2 regions of the Brevibacterium sp. LAARM2_SD2 genome follow, and region 1 is predicted to be linked to the other one. Evidence: predicted binding sites of a transcription regulator. Region 1 holds the regulator's gene; the other holds the start of a gene.
What was found. The regulator LexA, encoded in region 1, represses DNA repair genes until DNA is damaged. The targets are predictions, from matches to a motif close to TCGAACANNTGTTCGA.
Positions count from the first base shown of each region.

Region 2: the regulator LexA is predicted to act here: its motif matches at 4,638-4,653, upstream of xsc (sulfoacetaldehyde acetyltransferase).

Region 1 covers NZ_JBNFOM010000012.1:73,361-83,040, reverse strand. The annotation lists gene AC2W7K_RS09610 (hypothetical protein) at 1-289, shown strand, start outside; gene miaA (tRNA (adenosine(37)-N6)-dimethylallyltransferase MiaA) at 291-1,229, shown strand; partial or broken gene dapF (diaminopimelate epimerase) at 1,226-2,202, shown strand; gene AC2W7K_RS09595 (class I SAM-dependent methyltransferase) at 2,251-2,865, opposite strand; gene hflX (GTPase HflX) at 2,958-4,433, shown strand; gene AC2W7K_RS09585 (ATP-dependent DNA helicase) at 4,430-6,415, shown strand; gene AC2W7K_RS09580 (hypothetical protein) at 6,448-6,702, shown strand; gene lexA (transcriptional repressor LexA) at 7,223-7,978, opposite strand; gene AC2W7K_RS09570 (LysM peptidoglycan-binding domain-containing protein) at 8,222-8,533, shown strand; gene AC2W7K_RS09565 (histidinol-phosphate transaminase) at 8,543-9,676, shown strand.
Region 2 covers NZ_JBNFOM010000011.1:15,685-25,364, reverse strand. The annotation lists gene AC2W7K_RS08765 (amidohydrolase) at 1-1,200, opposite strand, end outside; gene AC2W7K_RS08760 (sodium:solute symporter family protein) at 1,267-2,733, opposite strand; gene xsc (sulfoacetaldehyde acetyltransferase) at 2,794-4,614, opposite strand; gene AC2W7K_RS08750 (IclR family transcriptional regulator) at 4,760-5,608, shown strand; gene AC2W7K_RS08745 (AAA family ATPase) at 5,712-6,689, shown strand; gene AC2W7K_RS08740 (cobaltochelatase CobT-related protein) at 6,691-8,445, shown strand; gene AC2W7K_RS08735 (APC family permease) at 8,499-9,680, opposite strand, start outside.

The sequences.
Region 1 (9,680 bases):
GCTCGCGCCCATCGACCTCTCCGGTGCCGCCTCGGCGGATGCCCCACTCGCCCCCGTGCCCAGGGCGAGCGACTTCGACGCCGACGTCGCCGCCGCGATCGCACGCTGGGACACCCCGGCCCTGCGCACCGCCGTGAGCGGCGCCCGCGCCGTCCACGCCGACCTCGACCTCCTCGGCGCCGCCCTCGAGCACCACGAGGCCGGCACCCCGGGGACCCGCGAGGTGATGATCGTCCACGACTCGACCGTCCACGACGTGCGCACCCTGTGCGCCGTGGCCGAAGGCTGAGATGACCGCCCCGGCACCGATCATCTCGATCGTCGGCGCGACCGCGACGGGCAAGTCCGACCTCGCCCTCGACCTCGCCGAACGCCTCGACGGGGAGATCATCAACTCCGATTCCATGCAGTTCTACCGGGGCATGGACATCGGCACCGCGAAGCTGCCGGTGACCGAGCGCCGCGGGGTGCCCCATCACCTCATCGACATCCTCGACGTCACCGAGGAGGCCACGGTCCAGGCCTTCCAGACCGCGGCCCGGGAGGCGATCGCCGACATCCGGACGCGCGGGCGGCGCCCGATCCTCGTCGGCGGCTCGGGCCTCTACGCCCGCGCCGCGACCGACCACATGGAGTTCCCGGGCACCGACCCTGCGGTGCGCGCCCGCCTTGAGGCCGAGGTCGCCGCCGACCGGTGGGCCGCCCACCACCGACTCGCCGACCTCGATCCGGTCGCCGCAGAGAAGATCGGCACCGGAGACGCACGCCGCATCGTCCGCGCCCTCGAGGTCATCGAACTCACCGGCCGGCCCTTCAGCGCTTCCCTGCCCGACTACACGGAGATCGAACCGACGATCCACCTCGGCCTCGGCGTCGATCGGGCGACCCTGCACACACGCATCGCCACCCGCGTCGCCCGGATGTGGGAGGCCGGCTGGGTCGACGAGGTCCGCACCCTGCTCGGCCAGGGGCTCGCCCGCGGTCGCACGGCCTCCCGGGCGATCGGGTACGCGCAGATCCAGGAGCATCTCGCGGGCACGATGAGCGCGGCCGCGGCCCAGGAGTCGACGACCGTGCGCACCCGCCAGTTCGCCCGCCGTCAGGACACGTGGTTCCGCCGCGACCCGCGCATCACCTGGATCGACATGAGCGAGGCAGGGGCAGCGGCACCGGAGTCCCCGGGGTCACCGCTGAGCCGGGCACTGGAGATCGTTAGGATGGAGGCATGACCTCACCGTTCGCCGCACTCTCCGGCACCCGCTTCCACAAGGGGCATGGCACCGAGAACGACTTCGTCCTCCTCGACGACGACAACGGTGACCTCACGCTCCACCCCGAGACCGTCGCGCTGCTCGCCGACCGGCAGACCGGGCTCGGCGGCGACGGCGTCATCCGCATCGTCCGCTCCGCCGACAGCGGCATCCCCGGCGCCGCCGACCAGGCCGCCGCCGGTGCCGAATGGTTCATGGACTACTACAACCACGACGGCAGCCTCTCGGAGATGTGCGGCAACGGCGTCCGCGTCTTCGCCCACGCCCTCGTCACCACCGGGCGCGTCCCCGCTGACGCCCCGGAGATCAAGGTCGCCACCCGCGACGGCATCAAGACCGTCCGCACCACCCTCAACCCCGCCCTCGGTGAGACCGACCCCGCGACCGAGGCCTGACCGCGCGGATCCCCGGTTCGCCCGAGGACGCGTGGTACACCGTCGACATGGGCGCGTGGTCACTCGACGACCGCGCCGAGGTGCTCGTGACGACCGACGGCATCGACGTTGCCCGTCCGGGACTGTCCGTCGAGACGGGCAATCCGCACACCGTCGTGGCACTCGCCGAGGCGGCCGAGCTCGCCGCCGCCGACCTCCGCGACTACCCCGTCCTCGACCCGGTGCCGCCGCACGGGTCGAACGTCGAGTACATCGTCATGGAACCGGCCCGCAGCGACGTCGCCGGCGGGGAGGGCGCCCTGCGGATGCGCGTGTCCGAACGCGGCGTCGGGGAGACCCGATCGTGCGGGACCGGTGCGTGCGCGGCCGCGATCGCCGCCCATCACTGGGCCGGTGCGGCCTCGCCCCTGCAGTGGCGCGTCGACGTTCCCGGCGGTCGCCTGCGCATCGGCATCACCCCTGATCAGACCGGGACGGCCGGAACCGTCACGCTGGCCGGTCCCGCGGTCCTCGTCGCAAGCGGCACCCTCGACTGAGATTCGCGGACGCTCGACGCCGGAAGGCACACCGTGTCCGCACTCGCATCAGTCCCGGTGGATCGTGAGGATCCGGAACCCTTTCGCCGAGGCGGTGCGCTCAGCGGTGAACCCCTCACCGAGCATCGTGGAGATCCAGCCGAGAAGGGAGTCGGCGCCGAGGTTCTTCGACACGACGAGGTCCGCGCGCCCACCGGGGGCAAGACGGGGCAGCCACGTCTCCAGCAGCTCATGGAGGGCCTCCTTGCCGATCCGGATGGGCGGATTCGACCGGATCGTCGAGAACTCGAGGTCCGCGGGGATCTCGTCTGCGGTGACGGGACGGATCGTCTCGAGTCCGAGGCGGGCGGCATTGCCCGCCGTCGATTCGAGTGACCGGGAGTTGACGTCGAGGGCCCAGATGCGGACGTCCACCTCGGCGTCGGCAGCCTGGAACGCGGAATGGAGCGCGATCGGACCCCACCCGGCCCCGAGATCGAGAAGATCCCCGGGGGCGGGCGCGGGAAGGTGCTTGAGGAGCACAGCGGTGCCGGGGTCGAGTCGAGTGGGGGAGAAGGTCCCGCTCATCGTCTCTACGGTCACGGTGCGACCGGCGAGGTCGAGGGTGATCTCCCGGCGCTTCGCGTCGCTCGTCGGGCTCTGCGTGAAATAGTGCTCTGCCACGGTTGCAGTCTAGTCGGCTGTGGGAGAATAGAACGACGTCGGAATGCGTTGCACAGAATGCAGACGACAACGACACACGAACAAAGGAATGAATGACGTCCACCGACAAAGAGCGTCGAGATGCCATGCTCGACCGCGTCCTCGCCAGAGGTGCTCAGGCGCTCAGCCCGCAGGGAACCCCCGCTGACGAGGACTCCCAGTTCGATCTCGCCGAGCGTGCCGCCCTGCGGCGCGTCGCCGGACTCTCCACCGAACTCGAAGATGTCACCGAGGTCGAATACCGCCAGATCCGGCTCGAGCGCGTCGTGCTCGCCGGACTGTGGAACACCACGCTCGACGAGGCGGAGAACTCGATCCGCGAACTCGCCGCGCTCGCCGAGACCGCCGGCTCCGAGGTCCTCGATGCGATCGTCCAGCGCCGGGAGAAGCCGGACCCGGGCACGTACCTCGGCAAGGGCAAGGCCGCCGAGCTCAAGGAGATCGTCGAAGCCGTCGGCGCCGACACCGTGATCATCGACTCCGAACTCGCCCCCAGCCAGCGGCGCGGGCTCGAGGACGTCATCAAGGTCAAGGTCGTCGACCGCGTCGCGCTCATCCTCGACATCTTCGCCCAGCACGCGAAGTCCCGCGAGGGCAAGGCCCAGGTCGAGCTCGCGCAGCTCGAATACCTCCTGCCGCGTCTGCGCGGCTGGGGTGAGTCGATGTCCCGTCAGGCCGGCGGCCGGGTCGCCGGCGGTGCCGGCATCGGTTCGCGCGGTCCCGGTGAGACGAAGATGGAGCTCGACCGCCGTCGCATCCGCACGCGGATGGCGAAGCTGCGCCGGGAGATCGCCGCTATGGCTCCGGCCCGGGACACGAAGCGGAAGAACCGCAACCGCAACCACATCCCGTCGGTGGCGATCGTCGGGTACACGAACGCGGGCAAGTCCTCCCTGCTCAACCGGCTCACCGACGCCGAGGTGATGGTTCAGAACGCCCTGTTCGCGACCCTCGACCCGACCGTCCGGCAGTCGCGGACGGCTGAGGGCATCACGTTCACGTACACCGACACCGTCGGCTTCGTGAGGAACCTGCCCCACCAGCTCGTCGAGGCGTTCCGGTCGACACTCGAGGAGGCGGCCGACTCCGATCTGCTCCTCCACGTCGTCGACGCCTCGCATCCGGATCCGCACGGGCAGATCCACGCCGTGCGCGAGGTCCTCGGCGACGTCGAGACCGGTGACATCCCCGAACTCCTCGTCTTCAACAAGGTCGACCTCGCCGACGAGAACGTCGTCACCGCGTTGCGCGCCGAATACCCCGGAGCACGGTTCGTCTCCGCGGCGACGGGGGAGGGGATCGCCGAACTCGTCGAGACGATCGAGGAGAGGCTGCCCTCGCCGAACATCGAGATCACCGTCCTCATCCCGTATGAGCGCGGCGACCTCGTGTCGAAGATCTACGCGCTCGGCACCGTCGAGCACGAGGAGCACGGCGCCGGCGGCACGGGCATGCAGGCGAAGGTCCCGGCCGAACTCGCCGCCGAACTCGAGGAGTTCCGCAGGCCCGACCTGGTCATCGGCGAGTGAGCACGGTCTCCGATCTGCTCCAGACCGCGGTCGGGGCGATCGGCGGAGCGCCCCGTGAGGGGCAGACCGAGATGGCCGAGGCGGTCACCTCGTCGCTCGACAAGAACATCCACCTCCTCGTCCAGGCGGGCACGGGCACCGGCAAATCGCTGGCCTACCTCGTGCCCGCCGCCGAGTTCGCGAGCCGCACCGGCGGGACGGTCGTCGTCTCGACGGCGACGCTGGCACTGCAGACGCAGATCATCCACCGGGACCTGCCGCGCCTGTTCAAGGCGCTGAAGAAGACGCTCGACCCGCTGCCGAAGGCCGCGCTGCTCAAGGGGCGGCGCAACTATGTGTGCAAGCACAAACTCGAGGGCGGCTATCCCGACGAGGACGAGGGGATGCTCTTCGACCTCGGCGCCGATGCCGCCGCCGGTCGCAGGCCAACTGACCGGTCCGGCCTCGGCGAGGAGATCCAGCGGATCCGGACGTGGGAGAAGACGACGGACACCGGCGACCGGGACGATCTGCTGCCAGGTGTCAGTGACAAGGCGTGGGCGCAGGTGTCGGTCAACGCGTTCGACTGCCTCGGGTCGAACTGTCCGCTCTTCACCGAGTGCTACGCCGAACAGGCGCGGACCGCGGCCTCGGAGGCCGACATCATCGTGACGAACCACGCGCTGCTCGCGATCGACGCGTTCGGGGAGAACTCCGTCCTGCCCGATCACGACGTCATCATCATCGACGAGGCCCACGAACTCAAGGACCGCGTGACGAACGCCCTGTCCGGCCAGATCAACACGGGCATGCTGTCGGCAGCCACCTCGGCGGTGCGGAAGAACACGACGGTCGAGGACGGGGTCGTCGCGATGCTCGACACCGCCTCGGCGGCCTTCGAACGCGCCACCGCCGGTGTCCAGGAGGGGCTCATGCTCTCCGTCGCCGAGCCGTTGGCACTCGCCCTCACGCAGATCCGCGACTCCGCCCGGCAGATCATCAACGACATCGGCGGACGCGGGGAGGAGGCCGATGCGGGCCGGCAGATGGCCAAGGCCCGGTGCCAGGAGATCTTCGAACTCGCCGAGCGCTTCTGCGATCCCGGCAAGAACGACGTCGTGTGGCTGAGCCGCAGCACCTTCCGCGAACGCGAGACGACGAACCTCGTCGTCGCCCCGCTGAGCGTGGCCGGGACCATGCGCAACGGGATCTTCGAGGACTCCACCGTCGTCGCGACCTCGGCGACGCTCGCCCTCGGTGGGAACTTCGACGCCGTAGCCGCCTCGCTCGGTCTCTTCGGACCGGATGCGCCGAGGTGGGACGGCCTCGACGTCGGCTCACCGTTCGACTACGGCCGGCAGGGGATCATCTACGTCGCCTCTCATCTGCCCAAACCCGGTCGCAGCGGGCTGAGCGAAGAGGCGCTGGCCGAACTCGAAGCGCTCGTCACCGCGTCCCGTGGCGGGGCGCTCGGACTCTTCTCCTCGAAGGCGGCAGCGAATGCCGCCGCCGAGCATCTGCGAGCCAAGGTCGATGTTCCGATCCTCCTCCAGGGCGAGGACGGTCTGCCGTCGCTCGTCTCCCGGTTCGCCGCCGACGATGAGGCGTGTCTGTTCGGGACGATGTCGCTGTGGCAGGGCGTCGACGTGCCGGGGAGGACGAACCGGCTCGTCATCATCGACCGGATCCCCTTCCCGCGCCCGGACGATCCGCTCATGCAGGCGCGGGCCCGCGACGCCGACAAGCGCGGTGTCAACGGGTTCATGGCGGTGAGCGCGACGCATGCCGCACTGCGCCTGGCCCAGGGTGCCGGGCGCCTCATCCGCTCGACGGCCGACAAGGGAGTGGTCGCAGTGCTCGACTCGCGGCTGCGCTCGGCTCGGTACGCCGGATACCTCGTCAACTCGATGCCGCAGATGTGGCCGACGACGGACGCGCAGCTCGTCCGCACGGCCCTCGGTCGCCTCGCTGACGCGAAGGACGACGGCGCAGCCAAGGGATGAGGTCCTCGGGGCCGGGTGGTACAGTTCGCGCCATGGCGCGCAAACGGAAGAAGAAGCCCCAGCGGAAACACTGGCTGGCGAGTCTCCTCACGGGTCTCGCCCTTTTCGCCGCCGGGGGAATCGGACTGCTCATGGGTGCCACCTATCTCAACGTCTGGCCCGTTGCGGCCTTCGTTCTCGGCGGTGCTGCCATGGTGCTCACCCTGGTCATTCTGCTCGGAATGGGCGACTCGACGCAGGGCTATCCGACCGCCGACTCCCTGACCGATGTGCAGAACAGCCCCTGAACGATCCCAGTATCTGATTCAGCTGCGCCGCAGATCCGTCGCGCGGTTTCGCACGCACAACCCTCAGCGGCAATCACCCCGCGCAGCTTCGCACGCCCTACGCGGAGCCGCTGATCCACCGCGTGCACGGGTTGTCCGTGCAGCTGTGTGGGCGGGATTCGAAATCTAAGCCCGCCGAGGCGGTCGAAGGGCACCCGGAGCGCGAAGACCACCGCGGCGCCGCTGATACACCGCGGAGCTTCGTAGGCCCTACGCGGAGCCGCTGATCCACCGCGTGCACGGGTTGTCTGTGCGGTTGCGTGTGCGGGATTCGAAATCTGACCCCGCCGAGGCGGTCGTGCCCTGCCGCCGAGGTGGTCGTCCGCGCCCGGGGACCCTGCGGAACGCACGAATGCCCCCGACCGTGACCGGTCGAGGGCACTCGTCGCCGGGCGCTGGCAGTGCTCGAGCAGGCGAACTGTGCAGGCAGTGCCCGCGATATGCGCAGTCGCTCCGCGCAGGCCGTGCCCGGTAGCAGCTCTCAGAGGCGGCGGATGACGGCGACGACGAGACCCATGATCTGCGCGTACGTGCCGTCGATGGGGTCGTAGTCCTTGTTCTGCGGGAGCAGCCACTGACGTCCGGCCTTGCGCTTGAGCGTCTTCACCGTCGCCTCGCCGTCGAGGAGGGCGGCGACGATCTGTCCGTTGTCGGCGGTGTGCTGCTTGCGCACGACCACCCAGTCGTCGTGACAGATGGCCGCCTCGATCATCGAATCGCCGACGACCTTGAGGAGGAACATCTCTCCGGAGCCGACGACCTGCGTCGGCAGGGAGAAGACGTCGTCGACCTCCTGCTCGGCGAGGATCGGACCACCGGCGGCGATGCGGCCGACGACGGGGACCTGGACGGTGTTGTTCGCAAGCTCCTCGTACTTCGCGCGCTCCGCCTCCTCCTCTTCGAAGGGATTGACGACCTCGATCGCCCGAGGGCGCTTGGGGTCGCGACGGACATAGCCGAGCCGCTCGAGCTGCGAGAGCTGATGCGCCACGCTCGAGAGCGATGCGAGCCCCGCGGCCTCGCCGATCTCGCGCATGCTCGGCGGGTAGCCGTTGGTGACGACGGCGCGTTCGATCGTCTCGAGGACGAGCCGCTGCCGGGGGGAGAGTCGGAAGTCGCCGGCTCCGGTCGGCCCGTCGGGGATCTCGACCTCGTCCTCTTCGCTGCGCGCAGCCGCGATCTCGCTGGCCACATCCTCGTTGCGCGGCCTGCCTCTGCCTCGTTTGTTCTGCACCATTGCCTCTTCCCCTTCGTTCTAATCCCACCGGTCGAAGCGCTTCGAGAGATCTCGTGTCAGTGCCGCCTGGGATGGTTGTTCGAGATCGATCAACAACGCTGGTTCTCGCTCATTGTCTCATAAATGTTCGAGATGGACTGGACATTTGTTCGATTGGCATGTTGAATAGAACAGACGTTCTACCCATTGCGGATGGAATCGTACGAAGAAAGAGGTAAAGCGATGTCTGAGAAGAATCACGAAATGCGTCTGACCGTCCGCGGCCGCCGCGCCGTGCGCCTGCTCCGCACCGCCCTGTGCGCTCTCGCCATCATCGGCGGAACGCTCTTCATCTCCACCCAGACGTTCACCGCCGAGGCGGTCGCTGAGGGAGAGGTCGTCGGAGTCGCCGCTGACGCCGTCGTCGTCGGCGAGGGCGAGTCGCTGTGGACCGTGGCCTCGAACCTCGGTCTCGACCGCGACACCCGTGAGGTCGTCGCCGACATCGTCGAGCTCAACCACCTTGACAGCCCTGTCGTCCACCCGGGCCAGAGCCTCGACGTTCCCCAGCGCTAAAATCGGTGTGTGGGAAACATCGACTCTCTGCCGGTCCGCTCCGACCTCGTCGGTCAGCAGCCCTACGGCGCTCCGCACCTCAACGTTCCGGTGCAGCTCAACGTCAACGAGAACGCCTATCCGATCCCCGAGGTCGTCACCGAGGCGATGCGCCGGGCCGTCGACGGCCACCTCGCCGGACTCAACCGCTACCCCGACCGGGAGTTCACGGCGCTGCGTGAGCACCTCGTCACCTACCTCGACGGCGTCAACGAACGGGCGGGCGGCTCGTTCGACCTCGTCCCGGAGATGATCTGGGCGGCCAACGGCTCGAATGAGGTCCTCTCCCACATCGTCCAGGCCTTCGGCGGCCCCGGACGCACCGCTCTCGGCTTCACCCCGAGCTACTCGATGCACCCGCTCATCACGACCGGCACCGGCGCGAGCTGGGTGGCGGGCTCCCGTGACGAGGAGTTCGAACTCGACGCCGCATCCGTCGCCGCCGAGGTGGCCCGCGTCGATCCCGACATCGTCTTCCTCTGCACCCCGAACAATCCGACCGGCACCTCGATCGGCCTCGACGTCATCGCCGCCGCATACGAGAACTGCCGGGGAATCGTCATCGTCGACGAGGCGTACGCCGAGTTCTCCCGTCCCGCCCTGCCCTCGGCGATGACCCTGCTCGAGGGCCGACCGCGCCTCGTCGTCTCCCGGACGATGAGCAAGGCCTTCGCCTGCGCGGGACTGCGGCTCGGCTACGCGATCGCCGCCCCCGAACTCATCGACGCCCTCCGCCTCGTGCGGCTGCCCTACCACCTCTCCGACATCACCCAGGTGCTCGCGTGCACGGCGCTCGAGCACGCCGATCTGCTCCTCGGCAACGTCGATCGGCTCATCGACTCGCGCACGGCCATCGCCGAGCGCCTCGCCGCCCTCGGCTTCACCGTCTACCCGAGCGATTCGAACTTCGTCCTCTTCGGCAACATCGCCTCACCGGCCGACCTGTGGCAGCAGCTCCTCGACCGCGGAATCCTCATCCGCGACATCGGCATTCCCCACCACGCCCGGGTCAACGCCGGCACCGAAGCGGAGACGACCGCGTTCCTCGCCGCCCTCGACGACATCGTCGCGACCGCACCGGACACGCTGCTCAGCCATCGCTGACGCC
Region 2 (9,680 bases), on a different contig from region 1:
GAGGGTGATGTCCATGTGCTGATCGCCCCACGCGAAGATGTGATTGGCGAAGATGTTCGCGCAGGCGCCCAGCGCTGCCAGGCGCCGGTACTGGGCGGCCGTCGTCAGCTGGGAGTGCGTGCACGTGTGCCGGTGGTCCGGCCTGGGGGCTTCGGTGAGGACGCGCTGCAGGGTCTGGAGGAACAGCTCTGTGGCCTGGTCGCCGTTGCAGTGCACGTGGATGAGCAGTCCTGCGCGGTGGAAGACGCTGAACGCCGCATAGAACTCCTCGGGGGTGACGTTCCACAGCCCGTTGGGCTCGTCCCCGAAATAGCCCGGCGCCTCGAGTCGGGCGGTGAACCCCTGGATCGACCCGTCGAGCATGAGTTTGACGTTGCCCAGGCGCAGGTGCGCCGATGACTGTCCTGCGAGGTCGACGAGGCGCGCGGCATCATCGCTCAGTGACGGCCGCGGCGCTCCGACGCCCGCACCGAAATGGAAGACATTGAGGCGGGCCGGAAAGGTCTCGTCGACGACGCTGCGATAGAGGTCGACGCCGGCATCATCCATCAGCGTCAGCGACCCGAGATCGGTCAGCGTCGTCGTCCCGGTGTTCACCCCCTCCTGTCCGAAGGCCCGCAGCGCCGCGGCGTCGATGCTCAGCGGACCGGTGCCCTCGGTCAGGTCGCTGACCAGCGCCATCGCGGTGAATTCCCGCAGTTCGCCCGTCGGTGCTCCTGACGAGTCCTTGACCACGCCCGGCACCATCGTGTCTGCGCTGATGCCGTAGCGCGACATGACCGCGGAGTTGACCACGCACGCGTGCACGCTCGTGTGGATGACATGGATCGGTCGGTGCGGCGACACGGCGTCGAGGTCGGCTGCGGTGAATGCCTCCCCGGGGAAGTAGATGGGGTCGAATCCCCACGCGAGCAGCGGCTGCTGCGGATCGTCGAGCTCAGCTTCGGCGACTCTGAGCCGTTCGACGACCTCGTCGATGCTCGTGCAGCCGGGCCAGTGGCGCCCGCTGGGCTCGGTGCGGTCGAGGAATCCGACGTAGGTCTGCTTCCACACATTGCCGGTGCCGGCATGGGTGTGCGCTTCGACGAATCCCGGGAGGATGACGGCATCCCCGTAGCGCTCGTCGAGGACGGCACCCGGGTAGGTGAGCAGCTCCTCGACGATGCCGACCGCGCGGATCCGGTCACCGCGCACGGCCACGGCCTCAGCGACGGGGAACGACGGATCACCGGTGCGGATCCGCGCGCGGGGTAGACGATGGTGTCCTCAGGATTCATTGCTCAGTGTCCTCGATTCGTGGGCGTCGGTCGATTCGCCGGTCGGGGTCCCGCGTCCCTCCAGCGCGTAGGCGGTGACGGTCTCGTTGGCGGAGTGCCGAGACACAAGGCTGACGATCACCAGGGTAATCGCTGAGACGAGAAGTCCGGGGGCGATCTCGTGCAGACCGAAGGGAGTGCCTGCCAGCCTCCACAGCACGGCTGCGGCGGCAGCCGCCACCATGCTGACGATGACCCCGGTCGTCGTGGCTCGGCGCCAGAACATCGCCGCGAGGACGGGCATGACGAGCGTCGACGCGGTGAACGTCAGCGCCAGCTCGTAGATCGCGATGATGTCGTCGATGAGCAGGGCGATGACCAGTCCGAGCACCGCCATCGCACCGACCGACAGCCGCGAGACGACGAGGATCCGCTGGTCCCCGGCACCGGGGTTGACCCACCCCTGATAGATGTCCTTGGAGATGTTGATGGCCCCGCTGAGGAGAAACGAGGTGGCGCCGGTGAGCAGGGCGGCGACGAGGGAGACCATGAGCAGGCCTCCGAGCCACGGCGGGAAGATCTCGGAGATGAAGCTCGTGTAGACGAGGTCGGGTTTGGTGTCGGCGGGAAATCGCTGGAGGGCGGCGATGCCGATGAGGACGGCGACGACGCTGACGAGTCCGGACACGATGAAGCCGATCGTCACGGCCGAGTATCCGATCTTCGGCGTACTCGCGGCGGTCAGCCGCTGCCAGGTGGTCTGCCAGACGATGTAGAAGGGCCCGAAGATGAGGAACCAGTTGAGGAGTTCCATGCCGCCGATGCTGTCGAACTCGAGCAGCTGTGGGGGAGTGGCTGCCACGACCTCTGCCGGACCGCCGAGCGCGGCGATGCCGACGACGAGAGCGAGGACCACGCCGGCGAGGATGACGACGGTCTGGATCGCGTCCGTCCAGGCCACACTCGGCAGTCCGCCGATCATGGTGAAGGCGAGCGTGACGAGGAAGCCGAGGAGCACTCCCCAGAACGTCGGGATCGGTGTCACCGACGACAGCAGGGCCGCCATGCCGACCAGCTGCATCCCGAAGGTCGGGGTCATGTAGAGCAGTCCGGTGATGAGGGCGGGGATGAGGGCTGCGGCTCTGCCGAACCTGCGGGCGAAGAGCTCCGGCAGCGTGTAGAGCCGGAGCCTGCGGATCGTCGGGCCGAGGACGATGACGGTGGCGATGGTGAAGCCGACGAAGGCGAGGCTGGTGATGAGGTAGGAGACACCCAGGGTGAATCCCTTGCCGGCGGCGCCGATGAGGGCCGCGGAACCGGTGACGGTGGCGATCACCGATCCGCAGATGGGGAAGAAGCCGAGGCTGAAGTCGCCCATGACGTAGTTGTCGGCCGTCTTGACCGTCTTCGAGGAGCGGAGGCTGACGGCGAAGAGCAGGGCGAGGAACGCGAGTATCCAGACGATGTACCAGTTCAACGGAGTCTCCCTACGGCGAAGGGGCGCACGGCTTGCTGCCGCGCGCCCTGATCCTCTTCCTCAGACGAAGTCCTTGTATTTGTCGAGTGTGCGGACCGGCATCCGCAGTGCGTCGCGCCGGAACGGATCGCCGAGCTCCTTCGTGCACATGATCTCGATGACCGTGGTCCTGCCCTCGTTCATCTGCGCATCGACGGCCCGCTGCAGTGCAGGGCCGACGTCCTCGAGCCTGTCGACGACGATCCCATCGGCGCCCATGCTCTCTGCCATCGCCGCGAAGCTCTCCCCGTTGTCGAGCTCACCGGCGATGAAGCGGCGACCGTAGAACTCGACCTGGTTCTTCTTCTCCGCACCCCACTGGCGGTTGCGGAAGACGACCGCGGTGACGGGGATGTCATGGCGGACGGCGGTGAGGACCTCGACCATGCTCATCGCCCAAGCGCCGTCACCGGCATATGCGATGGCCGGGCGCTCCGGAGCGGCTCGCTTCGCGCCGATGATCGTCGGCAGCGCATAGCCGCAGTTGCCGAAGCTCATCGGGGCGAAGAAGCTGCGCGGACGCTCGAACCGCAGGTAGCTGTGCGCCACCGAGTTGATGTTGCCGATGTCCGTGGAGACCATGACGTCGGCGGGCATCGCCTTCTCGAGCTCACGCAGCACCTGACGCGGATGGAGCCAGTTGCCCTCCTCCTTCTCCGCTTCGTCGATGACGTCGAGGGAGAACTCGTCCTTCTCATGGGTCCAGGAATCGAGTTCGGCCTCCCAGGCCTCCTTCTCCGCGCGGATGAGATTCGCCCGCTCGTCCTTGGTGGCGTCGCTGATGACGGTCTTCTCGTTGAGGCGCCCGAGGAGCTCGGCGGCCACGGCCTTGGCATCGCCGCAGATGCCGACGTCGATCTTCTTCACCAGTCCGAGCATCTTGTGGTCGGCGTCGACCTGGATGATCTTCGCCTCCGTGGGCCAGTACTCGAACTGGTACTGCGGGAGCGTGCCGAACGGTCCGAGGCGGGTGCCGAGCGCGAGGACGACGTCGGCCTGATTGAGCAGGGTCATTCCCGCCTTCGACCCCTGGTAGCCCAGAGGGCCCGCCCACAGCGGATGGCTGGCGGGGAACGAATCGTTGTGCTGGTAGCTGTTGACCACGGGTGCGCCGAGGCGCTCGGCCAGGGCGATGCACTCCTCGACTCCGTCGGCCATGACGACTCCGCCGCCGGAGATGATCACCGGGTTCTTCGCCTGGGCCAGCAGCTCTGCGGCATCGTTGAGGCTCTGTTCGCCGCCCGCACCGCGATCGATGCGCTGGGGCTGCGGGATGTCGGGGGCCGCCTCGCCGTAGAAGTAGTCACGGGGGATGTTGAGCTGGGTGGGCCCGATCTCCGACTGGGCCCGGTCGAAGCAGCGGGCGGTGAACTCGGCCATCCGCGCGGGGTTCGTCACGTGGCCCTGGTACTTCGTGAACTCCTGGAACATCGGCAGCTGATTGGCTTCCTGGAATCCACCGAGCCCGATCGAGTTAGTGCCCGCTTCGGGCGTGACGATGACGACCGGGGAGTGCGCCCAGAAGGCCGCCGCGATCGCGGTCACGCAGTTCGAGATGCCGGGCCCGTTCTGCCCGATGACCACTCCGTGGCGGCCGGATGCCCGAGCGTATCCGTCGGCCATGTGGGCCGCGCCCTGTTCGTGGACGACCGGAACGAAGTCGATGCCGGCCGGCGCGAAGATGTCCATCGCGTCCATGAATGCCGATCCCATGATGCCGAACACATCGGTGACGCCGTTGGCCACCATGGTCTCGACGAATGCCTCCGAGGAGGTGATCTTCTGCGGTTTCGGAGCGTGTTCGGGTGCGTCGACCTCGGTCCGATCAGCGAGTTCTGTCATGCCAACTCCTCCTTGAGGTTGGGAAGACCACGTCTTCGAGGTCTCGTTTATTCGTTCAATTCGGATGAAAAAGTTGAACACTTAGAACACTAGGCGGTGGCGGGCGACCGCGTCAATACGTGTTCCGGTTATTATTCTGTTTGGTATGATTTTCCGAGACACCAAGGAGGGCGTGCTCATGGACAATCTCGCGGAACCGGGCCTCGGCGCCGAACTCTCGCTCGTCGGGGAGACGCCGGCGCTGCGCCTCATCTCGCTGCTCGAGCTGATCTCGACGCGCGACGAGATCTTCACCCTGCAGTCCCTCGTCGTGCAGACCGGACTGCCCAAGCCCACGCTTCACCGCATGCTCCAGCAGCTCGAGGGCGCCGGTCTCATCACCCGGCACAGCGACGGCCGGCATTATGGAACGGGTGCGCGCCTGCGGCGCATGGCCGAGGACATTCTGCTCAACGACACACGGCACGGGGCTCGTCGCGCGATCCTGGCCCAGCTCGCCGAGGATGTCGAGGAGAGCTGCAACCTCACGACGGTCGCCGGCAGCGACGTCATCTACCTCGACCGCGTCGAGACTCAGCACCCCCTGCGGGTCCACCTCGAAGCGGGAGCCCGCGTGCCGATCCACGCATCGGCCAGCGGGAAGATGATCATGTCCCAGTACGGTGAGACTCAGCGCCGCCGTCTGCTGGCCGGGTCGCAGCTGCCGGCCTTCACCCCACACACGATGACCGATCCGGACCGCATCGACGCGGAGCTCACCGAGATCAGGGAGCAGGGATTCGCCGTCGACCGCCAGGAGTACCTCGACGGACTCGTGTGCCTGGCCGTGCTCGTCCCCGGAGAAGCGGGGAGGTCGAATCAGTGCGTGGCCATTCAGGCCCCGGTGCTGCGGAAGTCCGAGGACGATCTCGTCGCTCTCCTGCCGCTGGTGCAGGCCGCAGCCGAGAAGATCTCCCGCATCGACGACATCGACCGCAGCACCGAGATCGCCTGATACGACCACGAATGCGTCGCCGGAGCGGACCGCCTCTCGCCTCGGGGAACGCCAGACGAAGGGAGCGCCGACCATGCGCACCGCCACGGATCCGCTCAGCACCATGTCCGACCCCACGCCGGCCGGGGACTCGATCACCTGGGAATCCGCCCGTCGGCTCTTCGGCCTCGACAGCGACCTGCAGGTGCCGCGGCTGACCGGCGACGACAGCCTCGTCCCGGACATCGATCCGAACTACCGCTTCGACCCGGAGGTGACCCGGGCCGTCCTCGCGGGGTTCATCCACAATTCGCGCGTCCTCATCCAGGGTCTGCACGGCACGGGAAAGTCCACGCACATCGAACAGGTCGCGGCACGGCTCAACTGGCCGGTCATGCGGATCAACCTCGACGGTCAGATCTCCCGCACCGATCTCGTCGGCAAGGACCAGGTCGTCATCGAAGACGGCCATCCGCGCACCCGCTTCGAGGACGGCATCGTCCCGTTCGCCCTCGGCCGACCGATGGCGCTGATCTTCGACGAGTACGACGCAGGCAGGCCCGAGGTGATGTTCATCATCCAGCGGCTGCTCGAGCGGGAGGGTCTCTTCACGCTCACCGAACAGAACCGCGTCATCCGTCCGCACTCCCAGTTCCGGCTCTTCGCGACGGCGAACACCGTCGGACTGGGCAACCTCAACGGCCTCTACAGCGGCGTCAAGCGACTCAACCAGGCCCAGCTGGACCGGTGGGGCATCGTCGCGAAGCTCGACTATCTGACACCGCAGCGTGAGTACGAGGTCGTCACCGGCCAAGTGCCCGGGTTCGTCGAGCGGTTCGGGAGGGAGACGGCGGAGACCATGGTGTCCGTGGCGAACATGACCCGGACAGGTTTCGCCGCCGGCGATCTCTCCGCGCTCATGTCTCCGCGCACCGTCATCTCCTGGGCGCAGAATGCCCTGATCTTCAACGACGTCGAACTCGCCTTCAAGTTCTCCTTCGCCAACCGCTGCGACCCGTCCGAGCACGTTCTCCTCGGCGAATTCCTCCAACGCGGCTTCGGCACCGATCCCGCAGTGCTGACCTCGCTGTCGGTGGACTGAGATGGACCCGTCGACCCGACCGCGGGGACACCGCGATGTTGCCGACCGGTCCCGCTCGCGGGGCGCCGACGAGCAGCGACGCATCGACCGGACATTGGCAGGAGTGCTGCGGGCGCTGTCGGGAGACTCCGACCTCGACCGCTGGGGCGCCCGTCCGATCGACACCCACGGGAGACTTCCTCTCAACGCTCCGCACCTCTATCCCTCCTTGGCCGATGCCGGCCTCTCCTCCCTGCGCGGAGCCGCCGATGCGATGGCGCTGCGGATGCGCCACAGCGACCTCGGCGATCACAGGTCAGCCCTTCCGGACTCGACGGCGGAGCGGCTCGTCGTCGAGGTCCTCGAGCAGTTCCGATGCGAGGCGCTGGCGGACCTGCCCGGGGTGCGACAGAATCTCGCGCAGCGGCACACCGAGTGGTGCCGGGAGTTCCTCGGCTCGCGCCTGCACGAGACCCACCAGGGGATCCTTCTGCTCACGATCACGGTGGTCGCGCGCTCGACGCTCACCGGAGAGCCGATCAGCGAGGACTGCGTCGACCTCATCGAGGCGACCCGAGCCGATCTCGCCGCGGACATGGGTGAGCTGCTGGTCCGCCTGCGACGGACGCGGACGTCCCAGTCGGCGTTCCTTCCCGCCGCGCTCGACTTCGCCGCGTTCGTCGCGGCGCGCATGGCCGAGAACGAGGAGCAGTGGGGCCAGGGCACCCGACCGCGCCGCAGGGGTACCGCCTCGGCGTTCTCACTCGTGCTCGATGTCTCCGAGAGTCCCTTCGCCGCTCCCGGCGGGTCGCCGGAGTCGCCGGGATCGGCCGGCCGCGGCTATGCGATCTGGGACGCGAGCTTCGACAGCACCCGTCACATCTGTGACGTCGTCCGCCCGGCGCAGCTGCGCGATCTGCGTCGGCAGCTCGATGAGCAGACGCAGGACCGGCGAGCGCCGGTGGCGCCGATCATCAGCCGACTCCAGCCCGTCGTCGCCGCTCCGGTCGAGGTCTGCGACCTCGAGGACGGTGAATCCGGAGTCCTCGATCCGCGCCGACTCTCCCGCCTCATCACCTCACCGGGGGAGCGCCGTGTCTTCAGGGATGTGACGACGACGGGTCAGCCGGACACCGTGGTGACGTTCCTGCTCGACTGCTCGGTGTCGATGAAGCCCCACGCCGCCGGACTCGCCGCTCTCCTCGATGGTCTCGTCACGGCCCTCGACCGTCTCGATGTCGTCACCGAGGTCCTCGGCTTCACCACCGGCGCGTGGAACGGCGGACGACCGAAGAGGTCCTGGCAGAGGTCCGGGTCCCCGGCCGGCATCGGTCGACTCAACGAGGTCGACCACCTCGTCTTCAAGGACTCCGCCACCACTGCCCGCCGGGCCCGCTTCGCTCTCGCCGGCCTGCTCAAGCTCTCGCTCTACCGGGAAGGCGTCGACGGGGAAGCGGTGCGCTGGGCGCTCACGCGCCTCGACCGGGTCGATGCCGCGCGCACCGTGCTCGTCGTCGTCAGCGACGGCAGTCCGGCAGACGGGGCGACCGCGGAGGCCAACGACGAGGACTATCTGGCGAGGGACCTCGCTGCGACGATCGCGGCGGCGGCGCGTCCGGACCGTCACCTCATCGGAGTCGGCCTCGGATGCGACGTCTCCGACTTCTACCAGTCGGCGATCGCCCTTGAGCCGGAGACTCTCGGCGATCGCGCCTCGACCCGCGCGGTCGTCGAGGCCCTGAGGACCGCGCTGGGACGCCACGGCGGTCATGTCTGAGCGTTCCCCGGCTGACCGGGTGCTCAGGCATGACCGCCGTGGCGTGCGGACTCTCAGCCCTCGCGTGAGGTCTCGTCGTCGGGCTGCGGCAGTGCACCCTCACGGCGCAGCTGCGCGCGTTCCCTGAAGCGGGTCGGTGCCGGACGCTCGTTGCCGAGGACGAGCATGTCGACCTGAGCGTCGGTGAGGCGGCGGTTGTGCCGGATTCGGGAGACGAAGAAGACGATGCCGATGACGATCCAGACGGCCAGCGCGATGAGGGACTCCCTGCCCAGGGCTCCGGGTGACCCCGGAATGAGGAGCAGGCCCATGAAGAAGACCGCGATGACGGCTCCGAGACCGCTGAGGACCTTTTTCACCGTCGAGTAGGTGCCCGGCAGAGCATCCGCGGCCGGAGTCTCGCTGCTGGGGCGGAAGATCCGGAAGGCGCACAGACAGGTGTAGAGGTAGGCGATCGTCACGCCGATCGAGGACATGTCGACGACCCACGTGAGTGCGGCACGGCCGAACCATGGGCTGATGAGGCAGATGAGCATGACGGCGAGGATCCCGATGTGCGGGGTCTTGTACTTCGGGTGGAGACGGGCGAAGACCGGCGGAATCATCTGTGCCCGGCCCATCGCCAGGAGGATGCGACTGGCGGAGACGTAGAAGCCGTTGAGGCCGGTGCTCACCCCCATCGTGATGGCCACGGCCAACAGGAACAGACCGGAGCCGCCCATGATTCCGGTGACCGCCTCGGCGGTGCCCCACGCCGATCCGGACGTCGCGAGCTCCTGCCACGGTTCGGCGACCGCCACGGCGAAGACCATCGCCATGTAGAGGGCCGCGGCGGCGAGGATGGCGAGGATGATCAGCCGCATCGCCTTGCTCGGGGAGAAGTCGAACTCCTCTGCGGCTTGGGGGACGTTGTCGAATCCGATGAAGGCCCACGGGGCGATGGCGACGATGGCGAAGATCGCCGCCGACGGGTTGACACCGTCGGGCAGGCTCGGCGACATGTTCGCCATGACGGAGACCGGACTGGCGAGCACGGCGATGAGGATCGCGGCGACGGCGACCATCATGATCACGCAGGCCCAGAACTGGATGCGGCCGGAGATCGCGCTGCCGCGGATGTTGAGCAGGGCGAACACGACGAGCGCGGTGATCGAGATGAGGACCTCCGGCAGGTAGACGTCCCATCCGGCGACCGTGTAGAGATATCCGGTTTCGATGATCGAGGGCATGAGCGT